3 regions of the Streptomyces sp. NPDC045899 genome follow, and region 3 is predicted to be linked to each of the others. Evidence: predicted binding sites of a transcription regulator. Region 3 holds the regulator's gene; each other region holds the start of a gene.

Region 1 (6,868 bases), on a different contig from region 3:
TCCGGGGCCGATCGATAGAAGAAACGTTCCATCCGCGAAGCGGACCTCAGCGGCGCGCCGCGGACTCCAGCCGGTCCAGCGTGGCCGCCACCGCGGGCACCCGCGCCAGGTCCGGCAGCGTCAGCGCCACCACCTCGCGCCGCACCGCGGGCTTGACCTCCAGCGTCACCGCGCCCTTGGCGCGCACCGACTCCAGCGCCAGCTCCGGCAGCACCGCGACCCCGAGCCCGGCCGCCACCAGCCCGATCACCGCCGGGTAGTCGTCCGTCGCGAAGTCGATCCGCGGTGTGAAGCCCTCGGACTCGCAGACCTCCACCAGATGACGGCGGCAGCGCGGACAGCCCGCGATCCACGGCTCCTCCGCCAGCTCCGCCATTCCGACCGTCCCGGCCCCGGCCAGCCGGTGCTCCCGCGGGACCACGACCACCAGCCGGTCGCTCAGCAGCGGCCGGGCCACCAGGTCCTCCCAGCCGCCGCCCGCCTCCACCGCGTCATCGGCCTGCGGATAGCGGAAGGCCACGGCGATCTCGCAGTCACCGGCCCGGAGCATCTCCACCGAGCGCGGCGGTTCGGCCTCCACCAGCGAGACCCGGGTCCCGGGGTGGGCGGCGCGCATCCCGGCGAGCGCCGTCGGCACCAGCGTGGAACTGCCGCTGGGGAACGACACCAGCCGCACCCGGCCCGCCCGCAGCCCGGCGATCGCCGCGACCTCCTCCTCGGCGGCGGTCAGCCCGGCCAGGATCCCCGCGGCGTGCCGCACCAGGGCCTCACCCGCCTCGGTCAGCCGCATCTCCCGGCCGGTGCGGATCAGCAACGGGGTGCCCGCGGCGCCCTCCAGGGCCTTCATCTGCTGGCTGACCGCGGGCTGGGTGCAGCCCAGCTCACGCGCCGCCGCGGAGAAGGAACCGGTGGCGGCCACCGCGCGCAGCACTCGGAGGTGACGGGCCTCGATCATGTCTTTGAGCATAAGCGCCCCTTGGACCCGGACCGGGATCTCCCGCCGCGGCCGATAACGTGCGGCTATGACGACTGCACTGATCACCGGAACCACCGCGGGCATCGGCGCCGCCTTCGCGAGCCGGCTCGCCGCCGACGGGCACAACCTCGTGCTCGTCGCCCGTGACGAGAAGCGGCTGCGCGACCAGGCGGCGGACCTGCACGACCGGCACGGCGTGGAGGTCGAGGTGCTGCGGGCCGACCTGTCCGAGGAGGCGGGCATCGCGGCGGTCGAGGCCCGGCTGGAGGACCGCACCCACCCGGTCGATCTGCTCGTCAACAACGCCGGGTTCGGCAACCGCGGCCGCTATCTGGAGGCGCCGCTCACCGACGAGCTGCGGATGCTGAGGCTCCACTGCGAGGCGGTGCTCCGGCTCACCAGCGCGGCCTGCGGGACGATGCGCGACCGGGGCCGCGGCGGGGTGATCAACGTGGCGTCGATCGCGGCGTTCTTCCCGCGCGGGACGTACGGCGCGAGCAAGGCGTGGGTGGTGCAGTTCACCCAGGGCGCGGCGAAGGACCTGGCGAGTTCGGGCGTCCGGCTGATGGCGCTGTGCCCCGGCTTCGTGCGCACGGAGTTCCACGCGCGGGCGGGGATCAAGCCGGACAGTGTGCCGAGCTGGATGTGGCTGGACGCGGACAAGCTGGTCGCGTCGGCGCTCAAGGACCTCTCGCGCGGGAAGTCGCTGTCCATCCCGGACCCGCGCTACAAGACGATGACGGGGCTGGCGAAGCTGGTCCCGAGGGCGGCGGTGTCGGCGGTCTCCTCCCGGGTCGGCCGCAACTACGCGCGCCGGTAGTCCACCGGGCCGGTGGACCACCGGCCGGCAGTCGCCTCAGCGGTCACCGCGCAGCGCGAAGGCGCGGCCGCCCCTCCCGGGACGGCCGCGCCTTCGTGGCGTCGGGCTCGCGTCAGTGCGCGTGGCCGTGGCCGTGGCCGCCGGCCTCGGCCTCTTCCTCGGCCGGCTTCTCGACCACCAGGGTCTCGGTGGTGAGCAGCAGCGAGGCGATCGAGGCCGCGTTCTCCAGCGCGGAGCGGGTGACCTTGACCGGGTCGATGACGCCGGCCTTCACCAGGTCGCCGTACTCCTCGGTGGCGGCGTTGTAGCCGTGGCCCTTCTCGAGCTCGGCGACCTTCGAGGTGATGACGTAGCCCTCGAGACCGGCGTTCTCGGCGATCCAGCGCAGCGGCTCGACCGAGGCGCGGCGGACCACGGCGACACCGGTGGCCTCGTCGCCGTCCAGGCCGAGGTTGCCCTCGAGCACCTTGGCGGCGTGCACCAGAGCGGAGCCACCACCGGAGACGATGCCCTCCTCGACCGCGGCGCGGGTCGCGGAGATGGCGTCCTCCAGACGGTGCTTCTTCTCCTTGAGCTCGACCTCGGTGGCCGCGCCCACGCGGATCACGCAGACACCGCCGGCCAGCTTCGCCAGACGCTCCTGGAGCTTCTCGCGGTCCCAGTCGGAGTCCGTGCTCTCGATCTCGGCCTTGATCTGGGCGATCCGGCCGGCGACGTCCTCGGCCTTGCCGCCACCGTCGACGATGGTGGTGTCGTCCTTGGTGACGGTCACGCGGCGGGCGGTGCCCAGCACGTCGAGACCGGCCTGGTCCAGCTTGAGGCCGACCTCTTCGGCGATGACGGTGGCGCCGGTGAGGGTCGCCATGTCACCGAGCATCGCCTTGCGGCGGTCGCCGAAGCCCGGGGCCTTCACCGCGACGGCGTTGAAGGTGCCACGGATCTTGTTGACGACGAGGGTGGACAGGGCCTCGCCCTCCACGTCCTCGGCGATGATCAGCAGCGGCTTGCTGGCGCCGGCCTGGATGACCTTCTCCAGCAGCGGCAGCAGGTCCTGGATCGAGCCGATCTTGCCCTGGTGGATCAGGATGTACGGGTCGTCGAGGACGGCCTCCATACGCTCCTGGTCGGTCACCATGTAGGGCGAGAGGTAGCCCTTGTCGAAGGCCATGCCCTCGGTGAAGTCGAGCTCCAGGCCGAAGGTGTTGGACTCCTCGACGGTGATGACACCGTCCTTGCCGACCTTGTCCATCGCCTCGGCGATCAGCTCGCCGACCTGCTTGTCCTGGGCGGACAGCGCGGCCACGGCGGCGATGTCGGACTTGGAGTCGATCGGGCGGGCGGTCGCCAGGAGGTCGTCGGAGACGGCCTTGACCGCGGCGTCGATGCCCTTCTTCAGGGCGGCCGGGGAGGCACCGGCGGCCACGTTGCGCAGGCCCTCGCGGACCAGCGCCTGGGCCAGCACGGTGGCGGTGGTGGTGCCGTCACCCGCGATGTCGTTGGTCTTGGTCGCCACCTCCTTGACGAGCTGGGCGCCCAGGTTCTCGTACGGGTCCTCGACCTCGACCTCACGGGCGATGGTGACACCGTCGTTGGTGATGGTCGGGGCACCGAACTTCTTGTCGATGACCACGTTGCGGCCGCGGGGACCGATGGTGACCTTGACCGTGTCCGCCAGCTTGTTGACGCCGCGCTCGAGGGCGCGACGGGCGTCCTCGTCGAACTTCAGGATCTTCGCCATGAGTTGCGTATGTCCTCTCAAACGAACCGCGTCCCGACCCCGGGTATCTGTGACACGGGCACCGGGACGCGGCTCATAGGCAAATCTTCGGTGATTACTTCTCGACGATCGCGAGGACGTCGCGAGCCGAGAGGACGAGGTACTCCTCGCCGTTGTACTTCACCTCGGTGCCGCCGTACTTGCTGTAGAGCACGACGTCACCGACGGCGACGTCGAGCGGAAGACGGTTGCCTTCCTCGAAGCGGCCCGGGCCCACGGCCAGGACGACGCCCTCCTGGGGCTTCTCCTTGGCGGTGTCCGGGATGACCAGACCGGAAGCCGTGGTCTGCTCGGCGTCGAGCGGCTGCACCACGATGCGGTCCTCGAGCGGCTTGATGGCAACCTTGGAGCTGGTGGTCGTCACGATCCGACCTCCCCCTTCGGAGATCTCACGGGGTTAACTGTCTGAGGTGGCGACCAGGTGGATCCGTCGTCGCGGGTGCCGGACCTGCCCGTCGCTGTGTGGTTGGCACTCCACACTGCCGAGTGCCAGCCTCGACATTATGACGCGGTTAGCACTCAGTCAACTAGAGTGCCAGGCGATGCGGGGACGGGCACCGATCGCCACCCCGCCGCGGGACCCGCCCGGCCCCCTCAGACGTAGTCCTCCAGCCGCGCCACCGTGAAGCCCTGCTCCTGGATCGCCCGCAGCATCGACGTGATCATGTCGGTCATGGACGCGCCCTCCAGCTGCTCCGGTCCGCGGAAGTGCGCGAGCACGATGTCCCCCGGCTGGAGCGCGCCCCCGGACCGGTAGGCCATCCCGCCCGGCTCCATCTCGGCGCGCCACAGCACCACCGTCCGCGCCCCGCAGTCCGCCGCCGCGCGCAGCGTCGTCCCGTCGTACGCGCCGTAGGGCGGGCGGAACAGCCGCGGCTCGCGGCCGAGGCGGTCGCGGAGGTTGTCCCGCTGGCCGCAGATCTCCTGCCGCTGGGTGTCGTAGTCGAGCCCGGCCAGGCTGGGGTGGGTGAGGGTGTGGTTCTCCATCGGGTTGCCGAGCCGCTGGAGCTCGTCGAAGTAGTCGTACCGGTCGCCGATCACGTTGTCGGTGAGGAAGCCGGTGAAGGGGAGTCCGAGATCGCGGGCCTGCTCCACGAAGCCCGGGTCCTTCTCGATGCCGTCGTCGATCGTCAGGAAGACCACCCGATCGGTGGTCTGCACCCGGCGGATGACCGGCGGCAGCCCCTCCTCGGACGGCTCCTCCAGGACGAGCGGCGGTTTGGCGGCGGGCGGGGGCGGCGGCTGGTCCAACGGCCGGTCCAGACCCCATCTGCGGTACGCCTCGGGGTCACCCGCCGGGGCGGAGCCGGCCCGCGAGGGGCCGGGCGCGCCGGACCCGCCGGGCGCGCCGGACCCGCCGGGGGCGCCGGACCCACCGGGGGCCGGGGACGGTGCGGCGGCCGGACCGGACGCCCCTTCCGGAACCGGGGAGACCGGCGGCGGGGAGTGGTCCGGGGCCGCGGAGATCTCCGGGGGGCGCGCCGCCGGTGGCGGTGCGGTGGGTGAACGCCCCGCGGTCTGCGGGGCCGGGGACTCCGCGGCCGTGGCGGTGTCCACGGTGGTCCGGGCGAGCGGACCGGGGCCCTTAAGGCTTCCGCAGCCCGTGAGCACGACCGCCGCGGTGGTGAGGACCAGACACCGCGAGAACCCATTCTTGATCATCGGCATATATGTGATCTTCGGCCGGAATGGGGGGAAGCGCGCGCCGCGTGGGTGCGAATACGCCCGCGGGAGCGGGGAGAATGGGCCATGTGGACGTTGACGCCTTCGACTCACTCCTCGGCGACGAGGGTCAGGAGCTGCTCACCGCGCTCCGGGACCACGACCCGGCGGACGAGCTCACCACCGCGACCCGGCTGCGCCGTGACCATCCGGCGGCGCTGGTCTCGGCGGCCCTGACGCAGGCCCAGTTGCGCCAGCGGGCGGTCGCCAAGTTCGGCGAGGACGCCCACCGGATGTACTTCACCCCGCACGGTGTCGAGCAGTCCACGCGCACCTCCGTGGCCGCCTACCGCGCCGAGCGGTTCGCCGGGTTCGGGGTGCGCGGCGTGGCCGATCTGTGCTGCGGCATCGGTGGCGACGCGATCGCGCTCGCCCGGGCGGGCATCTCCGTACTGGCCGTCGACCGGGATCCGCTGACCTGCGCGGTGGCCCGCGCCAACGCCGCTTCCCTGGGTCTGTCCGAGCTCATCGAGGTCCGCTGCGCGGATGTCGCCGAGATCGACACCACCCCCTTCGACGCGGTCTTCGTCGATCCCGCCCGGCGCGGCGGCCGGGGCCGGGTCTTCGACCCCGAGGCGTACTCCCCGCCGCTGTCCTGGGCCGTCGGGGCCGCCCGCACCACGCCGCGCGCCGCGCTCAAGATCGCCCCGGGGATCCCCCACGAGGCGGTCCCGGAGGACGCGGAGGCCGAGTGGATCTCGGACCACGGGCAGGTGAAGGAGGCCGTGCTGTGGTTCGGCACGGCCCGCCCCGGGATGCGCCGCGCCACCCTGCTCCCGGCCTCCCACTCGCTGCTGGGCACCCGGCTGCTGCCCGATCCGCCGACCGGTCCGGTGGGGCGCTGGCTGTACGAACCGGACGGCGCCGTCATCCGTGCCCATCTGGTGGCCGATGTCGCGGCCCGGATCGGCGGGCGGCTCATCGATCCGACGATCGCCTACATCACGGCGGACGAGCTGCGCCCGACGCCGTACGCCACGCCGTACGAGATCACCGACGTCCTGCCGTTCAACCTGAAGAAGCTCAAGGCGCTGCTGCGGGAGCGGGAGATCGGGATCGTCACGATCAAGAAGCGGGGTTCGGCGGTGGAACCGGAGACGCTGCGCAAGAAGCTGCGCCTGGCGGGGCGCAAGGCCTGCACCATCCTGCTCACACGTGTCGACGGCGCCCCGACGATGCTGCTGGGGCATCCGGCCGAGGTGCCCGCTCCGGCTAGCCCCTGAGCACCTCCCGTCCGGCCGGTCCGGCGTTCCGCAGCTCGAACCAGACGCCCTTGGCGTAGCCGCCCGTCGGATCGCCCTCCGCCGTCCCCCACGCCTCGGCGAGCGCGCCGACCACGCGCAGCCCGCGGCCGCGCGGCTGGTCGCCGTCCGGGAGGCGGGAGGGCACCGGGAGCGCGGCGCAGCCGTCGTAGAGCAGTACACGCAGCCGCGGGGGCTCGATCACCACGCGCAGCAGCAGCGCGTCGCCCTCGCCGTGCAGATAGGCGTTGGTGACCAGCTCCGAGGTGCACAGGGTCGCGGCGTCCACCAGGCCCTGTTGATCGGTGCAGTTCAGGACGCAGGCGACGAAG
Region 2 (6,868 bases), on a different contig from region 3:
GCGACGAGGATCTGGGCAGTGCGCTGGGCAGCCATGTCGCGAGCCTAGCCAGCGGGCGCGCGACGCAAACGTGGCGGCGGTCTCTCGGCCCGTAGGGGGTACCCGACCGTGCTCCCGCCGGGCTCGCCCCACCCCGCTAGGCCGCTCGCCGCTCCGCGTACTCCGGGATCTCGATCATCGGCGGCCGCTCCTCGGTGTCCACGGCGGAGGTCCGCGGTTCGAAGCCGTTCTCGCCCCGGTCGAACTGGGTCAGCCGCGGCCGCACCAGATGGCCGCGGGCCAGCCGCAGCTGCGCGGTGCGGTAGATGGCCGCGGCCATCCGGCCCAGCGCCTGCCCGTCCTGGTGGCGGTGTCTGCGCACACCGATGTCCACCTGGGCCAGCGCGTCGAGCCCGACCGTGTGCAACGAGTCCACCAGCAGCCCCAGCTCCACCCCGTACCCCACGGGGAACGGCAGCCGCTCCAGCAGCGAGCGCCGTGCCGCGTACTCCCCGCCCAGCGGCTGGACGAACCCGGCCAGCAGCGGCCAGTGCAGATTGAGCAGCGGACGGGCGACCAGCTCGGTGACCCGGCCGCCCTGACCGGCCGCGTCCCCCAGCGGACGGTCGTACATCCCCTTGACCAGCTGCACCTCCGGATCGGTCAGCAGCGGTCCGACGATCCCGGAGACGAAGCGCGCGTCGAACTCCCGCAGATCGGCGTCGATGAAGCAGACGATCTCGCCACGGGTGGCCAGCAGCGAGCGCCACAGCACCTCGCCCTTGCCCGGCAGCGCCGGCAGCCGCGGCAGCAGGGAGTCGCGGTGGACCACCGTGGCCCCGGCCGCCGCGGCGACCTCGGCGGTGCGGTCGGTGGAGCCGGAGTCCAGCACCACCAGCTCGTCGACCAGCGGCACCGCCCCGTCCATCAGCTCCCGGCGGATCACCGTGACGATCTCCCCGACCGTCGCCTCCTCGTCCAGCGCGGGCAGCACCACGCTCACGGTGCGGCCCGTGTCGCGTTTGGCGGCCAGCAGGCGGTCCAGTGGACGGTCGTCGGCCGACCAGGAGCGGTGCTCCAGCCAGCGCTCCACCTCATCCAGCACCTGTCTGTCTCCCTGCTGCTGTGATCACTTGTGATCAGCTGTGATCCATCTCGCGCTTCGGACGGCTGTCTCAACCCTCCGGGCCTTCGGTTACAGTCTTGAACAGCGCGCATGACCGTCGTATGTCGGGGTCGACCCGGCTCCGCGGCGCTCATCGCGATGACAAACGCCCGGGCGGAGCCCGGTGCCATACCGCTCATCCAGAGGGGCAGAGGGAACGGCCCGTTGAAGCCCCGGCAACCCTCCAGCTGGTCTCGTGCTCACCGCGAGGCTCCCAGCTCGGGAAGGTGCCAATTCCGTCTCGTGGCGAAGTGCGTCGCGAGGAAGATGAGGAGAAAGGGCCTCGCCTCCATGGCTGTGCAATCCGTCGAAAGCTCAACCACCTCTTCCGACGCCGCTGCCCCGGCGTCCACCTCGCCCTCCTTCGGCCCCGCCGTCGCGCTGTCCTGTCGTGAGTGCGGTGAGCGTTTCGACCTCGGCCCGATCTTCGCGTGTGCGGCGTGTTTCGGCCCGCTCGAGATCGCGTACGAGCTGCCGACCGGCGACCCGGAGGGGCTCCGCCGGCGGATCGAGGCCGGTCCGAACAACATCTGGCGCTATGCCCCGCTCCTTCCGGTCCCGGCGGACGTGGCGGACACGCCCAGCCTGAATCCAGGGTTCACCAAGCTGGTCAAGGCCGACAACCTCGCCCGTGAGCTCGGGGTCACGGGCGAGCTGCACATCAAGGACGACTCCGGCAACCCGACCCACTCCTTCAAGGACCGGGTCGTCGCCATCGCCGTCCAGGCCGCCCGCGCCTTCGGCTTCACCACGCTCTCCTGCTCCTCCACCGGCAACCTCGCGGGCGCGGTCGGCGCCGCGGCCGCCCGCGCGGGCTTCCGCTCCTGCGTCTTCATCCCCCACGACCTGGAGGCGGGCAAGGTCGTCATGGCCGCCGTCTACGGCGGTGACCTGGTCGGCATCGAGGGCACCTACGACGACGTCAACCGCTTCTGCAGCGAGCTGATCGGCGACCCGGCGGGCGAGGGCTGGGGCTTTGTCAACGTGAACCTGCGCCCGTACTACGGCGAGGGTTCCAAGACCCTGGCCTACGAGATCTGCGAACAGCTGGGCTGGCGGCTGCCGGATCAGATCGTCGTCCCGATCGCGTCGGGCTCCCAGCTCACCAAGATCGACAAGGGGCTCAAGGAGCTGATCCAGCTCGGTCTGGTCGAGGACCGCCCCTACAAGATCTTCGGCGCCCAGGCCGAGGGCTGCTCCCCGGTCTCCGCCGCCTTCAAGGCCGGTCATGACGTGGTGCGCCCGCAGAAGCCGAACACCATCGCCAAGTCGCTGGCCATCGGTAACCCGGCGGACGGCCCCTACGTCCTGGACATCGCGCGCCGCACCGGCGGGGCCGTGGAGGACGTCACCGACGAGCAGGTCGTCGACGCGATCAAGCTGCTGGCCCGCACCGAGGGGATCTTCGCGGAGACCGCGGGCGGGGTGACCGTCGGTGTGACCAGGAAGCTGATCGAGGACGGGCTCCTCGACCCGACTCTGACGACCGTCGTCCTCAACACCGGCGACGGTCTGAAGACCCTCGACGCGGTGGCCCCCACCACGGGCCCCTCCGCCACCATCCGCCCCACCCTTGACTCGTTCCGAGAGGCTGGACTCGTATGAGCGTCAACGTCCGAATTCCGACCATCCTCCGTACCTACACCGGCGGTCAGGCCGAGGTCAGCGCCGAGGGCGCGACCCTCGCCGAGGTCCTGGCGGACCTGGAGAAGAACCACCAGGGCATCTCCGCGCGCGTGCTGGACGACACCGGCAAGCTGCGCCGCTTCGTGAACGTGTACGTCAACGACGACGATGTGCGGTTCGCGGAGGGCCTGGCCACGGCCACGCCGGACGGTGCCGGGGTCTCCATCATCCCGGCGGTGGCGGGCGGCTGCTGACCCCTCATCACTCCCTCACCATCGGAATCGCCCCGTCCGGAGAAAAACGGACGGGGCGATTCCGTGTGTGGAATCGCGATACAGTTGGCCAGATTCCGAACCGGCCGGAGGCCGGAACCACATACGGAACTCGTCAAGTTGTGCGCGAAGTGTGAGCATGATTTGTCGAGTTGGTGCCCTATGTCCGGCCCGAGTTGTCCCACATTCGTGAGAATCCTTCACTTCTGGACCTTCGGCCGTCCCCAGAATTCTCGTCCGATTGACCTGTTGCAGAGGGCGTTGGGACGGATACATTCAGCGGCGGTCGACGCGTTCCGGCGCACACCCTCCCTGACCGGAGGGTGAGGTCTGACCCGGGTCCGCGGAGTGCGGTCCTGCGCAAAAGGGCCAGCAATAGGGGAGTTAGGAATGGCTCAGGGCACCGTCAAGTGGTTCAACGCGGAGAAGGGGTACGGCTTCATCGCGGTCGACGGTGGTGCGGACGTGTTCGTCCACTACAGCGCGATCCAGATGGACGGCTACCGCACCCTCGAGGAAGGCCAGCGGGTGGAGTTCGAGATCTCGCAGGGTCAGAAGGGCCCGCAGGCCGACATGGTCCGCGTGGCCGTCGGCTGACGCGCCGACGCGAGGCAGCTGACTGGACTGTCGGAGGGCCCGCACCCCGCTACGGGGTGCGGGCCCTCCGGCGTGTCCCGCCCCTGCGCCCACCCGTCACCCGGCCGCCACCCCTCCGGGACGCCCTTCGGGCGCTTGCACTCTCATGGGTCGAGTGCTAATCATTGGCGTTAGCACTCTACGAGTGAGAGTGACAGAAGGACCGGGTCGGTGAGGCCCGTCGGCCATGTGGGGCAAGGAACCGCAGGGCAGACAGGCCGTCCGTCGCGGGCGCCAGCGCGGTCCGGAGCAACCCGCCCCCACGGCCTGACGGCCTGGGAGGTACCCCCTAAGTCTTGGGAGGACCACTTCACATGGCCAAGATCATCGCGTTCGACGAGGAGGCACGGCGCGGCCTCGAGCGCGGGATGAACCAGCTCGCCGACGCCGTCAAGGTCACCCTCGGCCCCAAGGGCCGCAACGTCGTCCTCGAGAAGAAGTGGGGCGCCCCCACGATCACCAACGATGGTGTGTCCATCGCCAAGGAGATCGAGCTCGAGGACGCGTACGAGAAGATCGGCGCCGAGCTGGTCAAGGAGGTCGCGAAGAAGACGGACGACGTCGCCGGTGACGGCACGACGACCGCGACCGTCCTGGCCCAGGCGCTGGTCAAGGAAGGCCTCCGGAACGTCGCCGCGGGTGCCAACCCGATGGCCCTGAAGCGCGGCATCGAGAAGGCCGTCGAGGCCGTCTCCGCCCAGCTGCTCGAGCAGGCCAAGGACGTGGAGACCAAGGAGCAGATCGCCTCCACCGCCTCCATCTCCGCCGCCGACACCCAGATCGGCGAGCTCATCGCCGAGGCGATGGACAAGGTCGGCAAGGAAGGCGTCATCACCGTCGAGGAGTCGCAGACCTTCGGGCTCGAGCTCGAGCTCACCGAGGGCATGCGCTTCGACAAGGGCTACATCTCCCCGTACTTCGCGACGGACATGGAGCGTATGGAGGCGTCGCTCGACGACCCGTACATCCTGATCGTCAACTCGAAGATCACCAGCGTGAAGGACCTCCTCCCGCTGCTCGAGAAGGTCATGCAGTCCGGCAAGCCGCTGCTGATCATCGCCGAGGACATCGAGGGCGAGGCCCTGGCGACCCTGGTCGTCAACAAGATCCGTGGCACCTTCAAGTCCGTCGCCGTCAAGGCCCCGGGCTTCGGTGACCGCCGCAAGGCCATGCTCGGTGACATCGCCATCCTCACCGGTGGCACCGTCATCTCCGAGGAGGTCGGCCTCAAGCTGGAGAACGCGGGTATCGACCTGCTCGGCCGCGCCCGCAAGGTCACGGTCACCAAGGACGAGACCACGATCGTGGACGGCGCCGGCGACACCGACCAGGTGCAGGGCCGCGTCAACCAGATCCGCGCCGAGATCGAGTCCTCGGACTCGGACTACGACCGCGAGAAGCTCCAGGAGCGCCTGGCGAAGCTGGCCGGCGGCGTGGCCGTCATCAAGGCCGGTGCCGCGACCGAGGTCGAGCTCAAGGAGCGCAAGCACCGCATCGAGGACGCGGTGCGCAACGCCAAGGCCGCCGTCGAGGAGGGCATCGTCGCCGGTGGTGGCGTGGCCCTGCTCCAGACCGTCTCGGTCTTCGAGAAGCTGGAGCTCGAGGGTGACGAGGCCACCGGTGCCCAGGCCGTCCGCCTGGCGCTCGAGGCCCCGCTGAAGCAGATCGCGGTCAACGCCGGCCTCGAGGGCGGTGTCGTGGTGGAGAAGGTGCGCAACCTGACCCCGGGCCACGGCCTGAACGCCGCCACCGGCGAGTACGTCGACCTCATCGCCGAGGGCATCATCGACCCGGCCAAGGTCACGCGCTCCGCGCTGCAGAACGCCGCGTCGATCGCCGCGCTGTTCCTCACCACCGAGGCCGTCATCGCCGACAAGCCGGAGAAGGCCGCCGCGGCGGGCGCTCCGGGCGGCATGCCGGGCGGTGACATGGACTTCTGATCGACGTCTTCGTCGGTCGAACCGTCCTGAGATCGTCGGGGCGGCACCCTCTCCCAGGGGTGCCGCCCCGACGGCGTTCTCTTCCGGCCCCGCGGAGCGCTCAGCGCGCCCGCGCGGCCTCCAGGGCCGCGCGCAGCCGGCCGCCCGCCTCGCCGAGCAGCTGCTCGGCCGTCGGCGCGTCCACCTCGCCCAGGATGGTGAGGATGGCGTTCTTGGTCTCGCCGTCCGTGGCCGCGAGCGCGCGCTCGATGCGCTCGTCCGGGGCACCGGTGGCCAGCGAGACGATCCGGCGCGAACGGGCCCGCAGCTTCTCGTTGGAGGCGCGGACATCGACCATCAGGTTCCCGAAGGTCTTGCCGAGCCGGATCATGGTGATGGTCGAGATCATGTTGAGCACCAGCTTCTGGGCGGTGCCCGACTTCAGCCGGGTCGAGCCGGTGACCAGCTCCGGCCCCACCACGATCTCGATCCCGTGGTCGGCCGCGGCGGCCAGCGCCGAGCCCGCGTTGCAGGACAGCCCCACGGTGAGCGCCCCCGCGGACCGGGCGTGCCCGACGGCGCCGATCGCGTACGGGGTGCGGCCGGAGGCCGAGATCCCGACGACCGCGTCGGCCTCGCCCACCCCCAGTGCGTCCAGATCGGCGGCGGCCAGTTCCCCGCTGTCCTCGGCTCCCTCGGCGGAGGTCACCATGGCCTGCGGACCGCCCGCGAGCACTCCGAGGACCTGGCCCGGCCGGGTGTTGAAGGTGGGTGGGCATTCGCTCGCGTCGAGCACCCCGAGCCGTCCCGCGGTGCCCGCGCCCGCGTAGACCAGCCGTCCGCCGCGGGACATCCGGGCGGCGATGTCGTCGATGGCGGCGGCGATCCGGGGGAGCTGGGCGGCGACGGCGGTGGGGACGGTGGCGTCCTCCCCGTTCATGATCCGGGCGATCTCCAGCGTGTCGAGCCGGTCGATCTCGGCGAGTTCGGGGCGGAACGCCTCGGTGGTGAGGGTCTCCAGCTGGGCCCGGAGCTCTGCCGGGCTCCGGCCCTGGTCGGCGGCGGAAGTCATGCGAAACGGCTCTTTCCCATAGTCAGCGTGGCGGGGGTGGGGGTGAGGTGATGACTCGGGGGTGGCTCGGTGCTCTCGGGTACGGGGTCAGCGGTGCCGGGGGCGGGGGTCGTGCCGGTGGGCGAGCGCCTCGTACGAGGCGGACAGCGCGGGCGCGGCCGACTCGTACGTACGCTGGGCGACCCCGATGAACAGGCAG
Region 3 (6,868 bases):
TCAGGAGCCGCACAGTGGGGACGTCATCTTTCGCCATGTCTGGCGGGCCGGTCGACACCGGCGGGGTGGCTGTACCGGCCGGGGGCGTGGGCCCCGTCCGGACCAGCGCGTCGGCCCGCGCCAGCCTGCCCGGAACCCCGCTCGCGGCCTCCGCCGCGCGGCGGTTCGTCCGGGCCGCCCTCGCGGACTGGGCCGCGCTGGAGGTGCCCGCCGCCGACCGGATCACCGAACGGGTCGCGGACGAGGCCGTCCTGCTGGTGAGCGAGCTGGTCACCAACGCCGTGGTGCACGCCGGTACGGCCGTCGAGCTCAGCTGTGCGCTGGACGTCCCCGGCCACGAGGGCGAACCGCCCTCGCTGGTCGTGGAGGTGACCGACCACCACCCCACCCGGGTGCTGCGCGGTGAGCCCCCGGACGGGGAGGAGCCGGAGTACGCCGGCGGCCTCGGGCTGCGGCTGGTGGCCGGGGCCGCCGAGGCCTGGGGCACCACCTACCGGCGCACCAGCAAGACCGTGTGGTTCCAGCTCGCCGTCAGCGCGGACGTGGAGGACGGCCCGGTGGCCGCGGGGTACGACGGCCCCGGCCGGGACACCGCCCGGCTCGCCGAGCGCGCCCTGCCGCGCGAGGCGCGCCCCGTCGAGCTGATCGCCCCCGCGCCCCGGCGGGCCCCCGCCCGCCGCCACGACCCCGAGTGGGCCCGGCACGGTGCGCTCTCCTTCCTCGCCGAGGCGTCCGACATGCTCGCCGGACAGTTCGACGAGGAGCTGGTGACCTCGCTCGCCGTCCAGCTGCTGGTGCCGCGGCTCGCCGACTGGTGCGCGGTGTGGCTGGACGCCGTGAGCGGTCCGTCGCGGCTGGTGCGGGTCTGGCACGCCAGCGAGAGCCGCCTGGAGGAGCTGCGGCGGGTCCTGGAGAAGGAACCGCCCCATCTGCCCGCCGCCGCGCGCGGCGACGCCGTGGAGTGGCCGTGGCCCGCCGACCCCGCCGCGTACGGGCCCGGCGGCGCCGCCCTGGCCTGCCGGCTGATCGCGGGCGGCCGGGCGATGGGCACGCTGCTGATGGGGCGCGCCGGGCTGGTGCGGATGCCCGGCGAGGTCGTCGGGCTGATCGAGGACTTCGCCCGCCGGGTCGCCCTGGCGCTGGCCTCCGCCCGCCGCTACACCCGGCAGGCCGACATCAGCCGGGTCCTCCAGCGCGGACTGCTGCCTTCCGGTATCCCGCGCATCCCCGGCGTCGAGTCGGCGGTCGTCTACGAGCCCACCGGCGAGATCTCCGCCGGGGGCGACTTCTACGACGTCTTCCCGGCCCGTGACGGCCGCTGGGGCTTCGTCCTGGGCGACGTCTGCGGCAACGGCCCCGAGGCGGCCGTGGTGACCGGCCTGGTGCGTCCCTGGCTCCGGCTGCTGGCCCGCGAGGGGTACGGCGTCGGGGAGGTCCTCGACCGGCTCAACCAGCTGCTCGGCGAGGAGGCGGTGGAAGCGGCGGTCGAAGGTGCTGCCGAGGCGGTGGTCGCGGGCGTGGAGGCGGCCGGGGTCGGTGTCGGCGTCGCGGAGCTGGTGGACGCCGGACTCGTCGGCTCGGGGCTGCCGCCGGGCGGCGGTATGGCCCGCTTCCTGTCGCTGTTGTACGGGGAGCTGGAGCCGCTGGGCGGCGGGGACGGCACCGGGGGCGGGCTGCGCTGCACCCTCGCCAGCGCGGGCCATCCGCTGCCGCTGGTGCTGCGGCCGGACGGCTCGGTGCGCACCGTCGCCGAGCCGCAGATACTGCTGGGCGTCGTGGACGATGCCGCGTACGAGAGTGAAACGTTTGACCTCTCGCCCGGTGAGACGCTCCTGTGCGTCACGGACGGGGTGACCGAGCACCGATCGGGCAGCCGCCAGTTCGACGACGAGGAGGGGCTCGCGGCGGTGCTCGCCTCCTGCGCGGGGCTGAGCGCCCGCGCGGTCGCGGAGCGGCTGCGGGAGGCGGTGCACGCCTTCGCGGCGGAGCCGCCCGACGACGACCTGGCGATGCTCGTCCTGAAGGCCCTCTGACCGCGCCACCAGCCCGCTCACCGCCGCCGCGGGCGGGGGCGGCGGGTGGACCGGGGGCGATGGCCGACAATAGGTTGCATGCCTTCCGTACTGCCCGATGGTGAGCCCATGCCCGAGGACGGAGCGCTGCCCCCCGCCGCGCTCGCCGGGGCCGTGCGGCGCCCGCTGGGCTTCTATCTGCACGTGCCCTACTGCGCCACGCGCTGCGGGTACTGCGACTTCAACACCTACACCGCCAGTGAGCTGCGCGGTTCCGGCGGGGTGCTGGCCTCGCGGGACAACTACGCCGAGCAGGTCACCGAGGAGGTGCGGCTCGCACGCAAGGTGCTGGGCGACGACCCGCGCCCGGTCGAGACCGTGTTCGTGGGCGGCGGGACCCCGACCCTGCTGGCCGCGGCCGACCTGGGCCGGATGCTCGCGGCCGTCCGCGAGGAGTTCGGACTGGCGGACGGTGCCGAGATCACCACCGAGGCCAATCCGGAGTCGGTGGATCCGCGCTATCTGGCGGAGCTGCGCGAGGCCGGGTTCAACCGGGTCTCCTTCGGGATGCAGAGCGCCCGCCGGCACGTGCTGAAGGTGCTGGACCGCACCCACACCCCCGGCCGCCCCGAGCAGTGTGTCGCCGAGGCGCGGGCCGCGGGCTTCGACCATGTGAACCTCGACCTGATCTACGGCACCCCGGGCGAGAGCGACGACGACTGGCGGGCCTCCCTGGAAGCCGCCCTCGGCGCCGGGCCGGACCATGTCTCGGCCTACGCGCTGATCGTCGAGGAGGGCACCCAGCTGGCCCGCCGGATCCGGCGCGGCGAGGTGCCGATGACCGACGACGATGTGCACGCCGACCGCTATCTGATCGCCGAGGAACTGCTCTCGGCCGCCGGTTTCGACTGGTACGAGGTGTCCAACTGGGCGACCACGCCCGAGGGCCGCTGCCGCCACAACGAGCTGTACTGGCGCGGCGCCGACTGGTGGGGCGCGGGGCCCGGCGCCCACAGCCATGTGGGCGGTGTCCGCTGGTGGAACGTGAAGCACCCCGGCGCGTACGCCCAGGCCCTCGGCGAGGGCCGGTCGCCCGGCGCGGGCCGCGAGCTGCTGGCCGACGAGGAGCGCCGCGTCGAACGCGTCCTGCTGGAGCTGCGGCTCTCCGAAGGCTGCCCCCTCGACCTGCTCCGCCCCGCGGGCGCGGCGGCCGCGGAGCGGGCCCTGGCGGACGGCCTGCTGGACCCCGAGCCGTACCGGCAGGGCCGGGCCGTGCTCACGCTGCGGGGGCGGCTGCTGGCCGACGCGGTGGTGCGCGATCTGGTGGACTGATACGCGAAGGGTGACGGCGGTCGAGGGCGCGGTAGTGGCGTGAGCACGCTGAGTGCGAGGCGCTGGACTTCACGCTGGAAACCAGCGCGTTCCGGACACTCAGCTGACCCCCACCGTCACGAAGTCGATCAGCTCCTCCACCCGGCCCAGGAGCTCGGGGCGCAGGTCCTTGTAGGAGTGGACCGAGGAGAGGATGCGCTGCCAGGCGGCGCCGGTGTTCTCCGGCCAGCCCAGGGCGCGGCAGACGCCCGTCTTCCAGTCCTGGCCGCGCGGGACCCCGGGCCAGGCGGCGATGCCCACCGAGGACGGTTTCACCGCTTCCCAGATGTCGATGTAGGGGTGGCCGACGACCAGGACGTGGTCACCGGTGACCCCGGCGGCGATCCGGAACTCCTTGGAGCCCGGCACCAGATGGTCGACCAGGACGCCCAGCCTCGCGTCCGGACCGGGCGCGAACTCCCGGACGATGGCGGGGAGGTCGTCCACACCCTCCAGGTACTCGACGACCACGCCCTCGATGCGCAGGTCGTCGCCCCAGACCCGCTCCACCAGCTCCGCGTCATGGCGCCCCTCGACATAGATCCGCCCCGCGCGGGCCACCCTCGCCCGCGCCCCCGGTACCGCGAGGGACCCCGAGGCCGTGCGCCGGGGCGCGGAGGGGGCCGTCGCGCGCGGGCGCACGAGCGTGACCACCTTGCCCTCGAGCAGGAAGCCGCGCGGCTCCATGGGGAAGACGCGATGTTTGCCGAAGCGGTCCTCCAGAGTGACCGTCGGACCCTGCGCGGTCTTCTCGCAGCGGATCACCGCCCCGCAGAACCCGGTGCTGACCTCCTCCACGACGAGGTCCGGTTCGGCGGGGACCTCCGGGGCGGGCTGTGACCGCTTCCACGGCGGGGTCAGGTCCGGGTCGTCGTATCGGCTGCGCATCCGGCTGACGATAGCCGCGCGTCTAGCCGGACACGCCGAAGCGGGCCGCCAGTTCGTCACGCTGGGTGCGGACGAACTCCGCGTCCACCACCGATCCGTGGCCCGGTACGTACCGCGCCTCCTCGCCGCCGAGCTCCAGCAGCCGGTCCAGGGCGGCGGGCCACCGCGAGGGGATCGCGTCACTCCCCGCCTGCGGCGGACCGGACTCCTCGACCAGATCGCCGCAGAAGACCACCTCGGGCCGGCCGGGGACCAGGACCGCCAGGTCATGGGCGGAGTGCCCGGGGCCCACGTTCGCCAGCAGCACCCGCCGGTCGCCCAGGTCGAGGGTGAGCTCCCCGGAGACCAGGTGGTGGGGGAGGACCAGATGGTCCGCGGCCTCGGTGGCGGCTCCCCGGTCCACGCCCTGCCGGATGGCGCTCTCGCGCAGTTCCTCCCGCTCCGAGCGCAGCAGTTCGTCCAGGCCCGCCGCCCCGTACACCTCGCAGCCCGAGAAGGCGGCCGTGCCCAGGACGTGGTCGAAATGCGGATGGGTGAGCGCGATCCGGGTGGGGCGCATCCCGGCGAGCCGGGTGATCTGGGTGCGCAGCGCGGCCCCGTCACGGAGCGTGGCGCCGGTGTCCACCACGAGTACGTCCGTGCGCCCGACGACCACGCCGATGGTCTCGTCCCAGCCGGGCATGCGCAGTCGCGCCACCCCGGCGGCGATGGTCTCCCAGCCCGCCTCCTGCCACCGCGACTCTTCCCAACACGTCTCCATACCGAGACGCTAGCTCCTCGGGCGATAGCGTGGCGGGTCGTGCGGGCTCCGCCACACGTCGGCTCTTGCCCCGGCCACCGCACCCCGCCGTACACTGGCGGAGGGGTTCTGGCACTCGTGACCGTTGAGTGCCAGGGGGACCACCTGAAGAGACCGCTGGACTGGAGGTGCGCGGGTGCTCAGCGAACGCAGACTCGAGGTGCTGCGTGCCATTGTCCAGGACTACGTGGGCACCGAGGAGCCGGTCGGCTCCAAGGCACTCACCGAGCGCCACCGGCTGGGGGTCTCCCCGGCCACGGTCCGCAACGACATGGCCGCGCTGGAGGACGAGGGCTTCATCGCCCAGCCGCACACCAGCGCCGGACGAATCCCCACCGACAAGGGCTACCGCCTCTTCGTGGACAAGCTGGCCGGAGTGAAGCCGCTGTCCACACCCGAGCGCCGGGCCATCCAGAACTTCCTGGACGGCGCGGTGGACCTCGACGACGTGGTGGGCCGCACGGTCCGGCTGCTGGCGCAGCTGACCCGGCAGGTCGCGGTGGTGCAGTACCCGTCGCTGACCCGTTCGACGGTGCGCCACGTGGAGCTGCTGCCGCTGGCCGCGGCCCGGGTGATGCTGGTGCTGATCACCGACACCGGCCGGGTCGAGCAGCGCATGGTGGACTGCCCCTCGCCGGTGAGCGAGGAGTCCCTCGCGGATCTGCGGGCCCGGCTCAACAGCCGTGTCGTGGGGCGGCGGTTCGCGGATGTGCCGCAGTTGGTGCAGGATCTCCCGGAGTCCTTCGAACAGGAGGACCGGGGGACGGTCACGACCGTGCTGGCGACCCTCCTCGAGACGCTGGTGGAGGAGACCGAGGAGCGGCTGATGATCGGCGGCACCGCGAACCTCACGCGTTTCGGGCATGATTTCCCCCTGACGATCCGGCCCGTTCTGGAAGCGCTCGAGGAGCAGGTCGTCCTCCTCAAACTGCTGGGCGAGGCCAAGGACTCGGGTATGACCGTGCGCATCGGGCATGAGAATGCTCACGAGGGGCTGAATTCCACCTCGGTGGTCGCGGTCGGCTACGGTTCGGGCGACGAGGCCGTCGCCAAACTCGGCGTGGTCGGACCGACCCGCATGGACTACCCCGGAACGATGGGAGCGGTACGCGCAGTGGCACGTTACGTCGGACAGATCCTGGCGGAGTCGTAAGTGGCGACGGACTACTACGCAGTCCTGGGCGTGCGGCGTGATGCCTCGCAGGACGAGATCAAGAAGGCATTCCGCCGGCTCGCGCGTGAGCTGCACCCGGATGTGAACCCGGACCCGAAGACCCAGGAGCGGTTCAAGGAGATCAACGCCGCTTACGAGGTGCTCTCGGACCCGCAGAAGAAGCAGGTCTACGACCTCGGCGGGGACCCGATGTCGGGTGCGGGCGGAGGCGGCGCCGGTGGCTTCGGCGCGGGCTTCGGCAACTTCTCCGACATCATGGACGCGTTCTTCGGCACCGCCTCGCAGCGCGGACCGCGGTCCCGCACCCGGCGCGGCCAGGACGCCATGATCCGTCTCGACGTGGAGCTCAGCGAGGCCGCGTTCGGGACCACCAAGGACATCCAGGTCGACACCGCGGTGGTGTGCACCACGTGCAGCGGCGAGGGCGCCGCGCCGGGCACCTCGGCGCAGACCTGTGACATGTGCCGGGGCCGCGGTGAGGTCTCCCAGGTGACCCGCTCCTTCCTGGGCCAGGTCATGACCTCGCGGCCGTGTCCGCAGTGCCAGGGCTTCGGCACCGTGGTGCCGACCCCGTGCCCGGAGTGCGCCGGTGACGGACGGATCCGTTCGCGCCGCACGCTGACG

What was found. Region 3 encodes HrcA, which represses chaperone genes, less so after heat shock. Its sites were predicted from a motif close to TTNGCACTCNGNNNNNCNGAGTGCNAA; they were not measured.
Region 1: groES (co-chaperone GroES) is a predicted target of HrcA. The motif match lies at 4,086-4,112, and genes of this name have one in related genera.
Region 2: groL (chaperonin GroEL) is a predicted target of HrcA. The motif match lies at 3,810-3,836, and genes of this name have one in related genera.

Annotation. Positions count from the first base shown of each region.
Region 1 is NZ_JBWKKP010000029.1:40,856-47,723, reverse strand. Features, by position in the region: gene AC07FT_RS31400 (LysR family transcriptional regulator) at 47-955, opposite strand; gene AC07FT_RS31395 (SDR family NAD(P)-dependent oxidoreductase) at 1,023-1,796, shown strand; gene groL (chaperonin GroEL) at 1,909-3,534, opposite strand; gene groES (co-chaperone GroES) at 3,629-3,937, opposite strand; gene AC07FT_RS31380 (polysaccharide deacetylase family protein) at 4,168-5,241, opposite strand; gene AC07FT_RS31375 (class I SAM-dependent methyltransferase) at 5,316-6,518, shown strand; gene AC07FT_RS31370 (ATP-binding protein) at 6,508-6,868, opposite strand, start outside.
Region 2 is NZ_JBWKKP010000017.1:116,874-123,741, forward strand. Features, by position in the region: gene AC07FT_RS24410 (alpha,alpha-trehalose-phosphate synthase (UDP-forming)) at 1-35, opposite strand, end outside; gene AC07FT_RS24415 (glucosyl-3-phosphoglycerate synthase) at 137-1,084, opposite strand; SAM riboswitch class I at 1,278-1,418, shown strand; gene thrC (threonine synthase) at 1,436-2,749, shown strand; gene AC07FT_RS24425 (MoaD/ThiS family protein) at 2,746-3,024, shown strand; gene AC07FT_RS24430 (cold-shock protein) at 3,433-3,639, shown strand; gene groL (chaperonin GroEL) at 3,993-5,618, shown strand; gene murQ (N-acetylmuramic acid 6-phosphate etherase) at 5,719-6,669, opposite strand; gene AC07FT_RS24445 (MurR/RpiR family transcriptional regulator) at 6,757-6,868, opposite strand, start outside.
Region 3 is NZ_JBWKKP010000009.1:293,696-300,563, forward strand. Features, by position in the region: gene AC07FT_RS16540 (SpoIIE family protein phosphatase) at 36-2,033, shown strand; gene hemW (radical SAM family heme chaperone HemW) at 2,112-3,344, shown strand; gene AC07FT_RS16550 (DUF3097 domain-containing protein) at 3,444-4,271, opposite strand; gene AC07FT_RS16555 (MBL fold metallo-hydrolase) at 4,294-5,031, opposite strand; gene hrcA (heat-inducible transcriptional repressor HrcA) at 5,207-6,223, shown strand; gene dnaJ (molecular chaperone DnaJ) at 6,224-6,868, shown strand, end outside.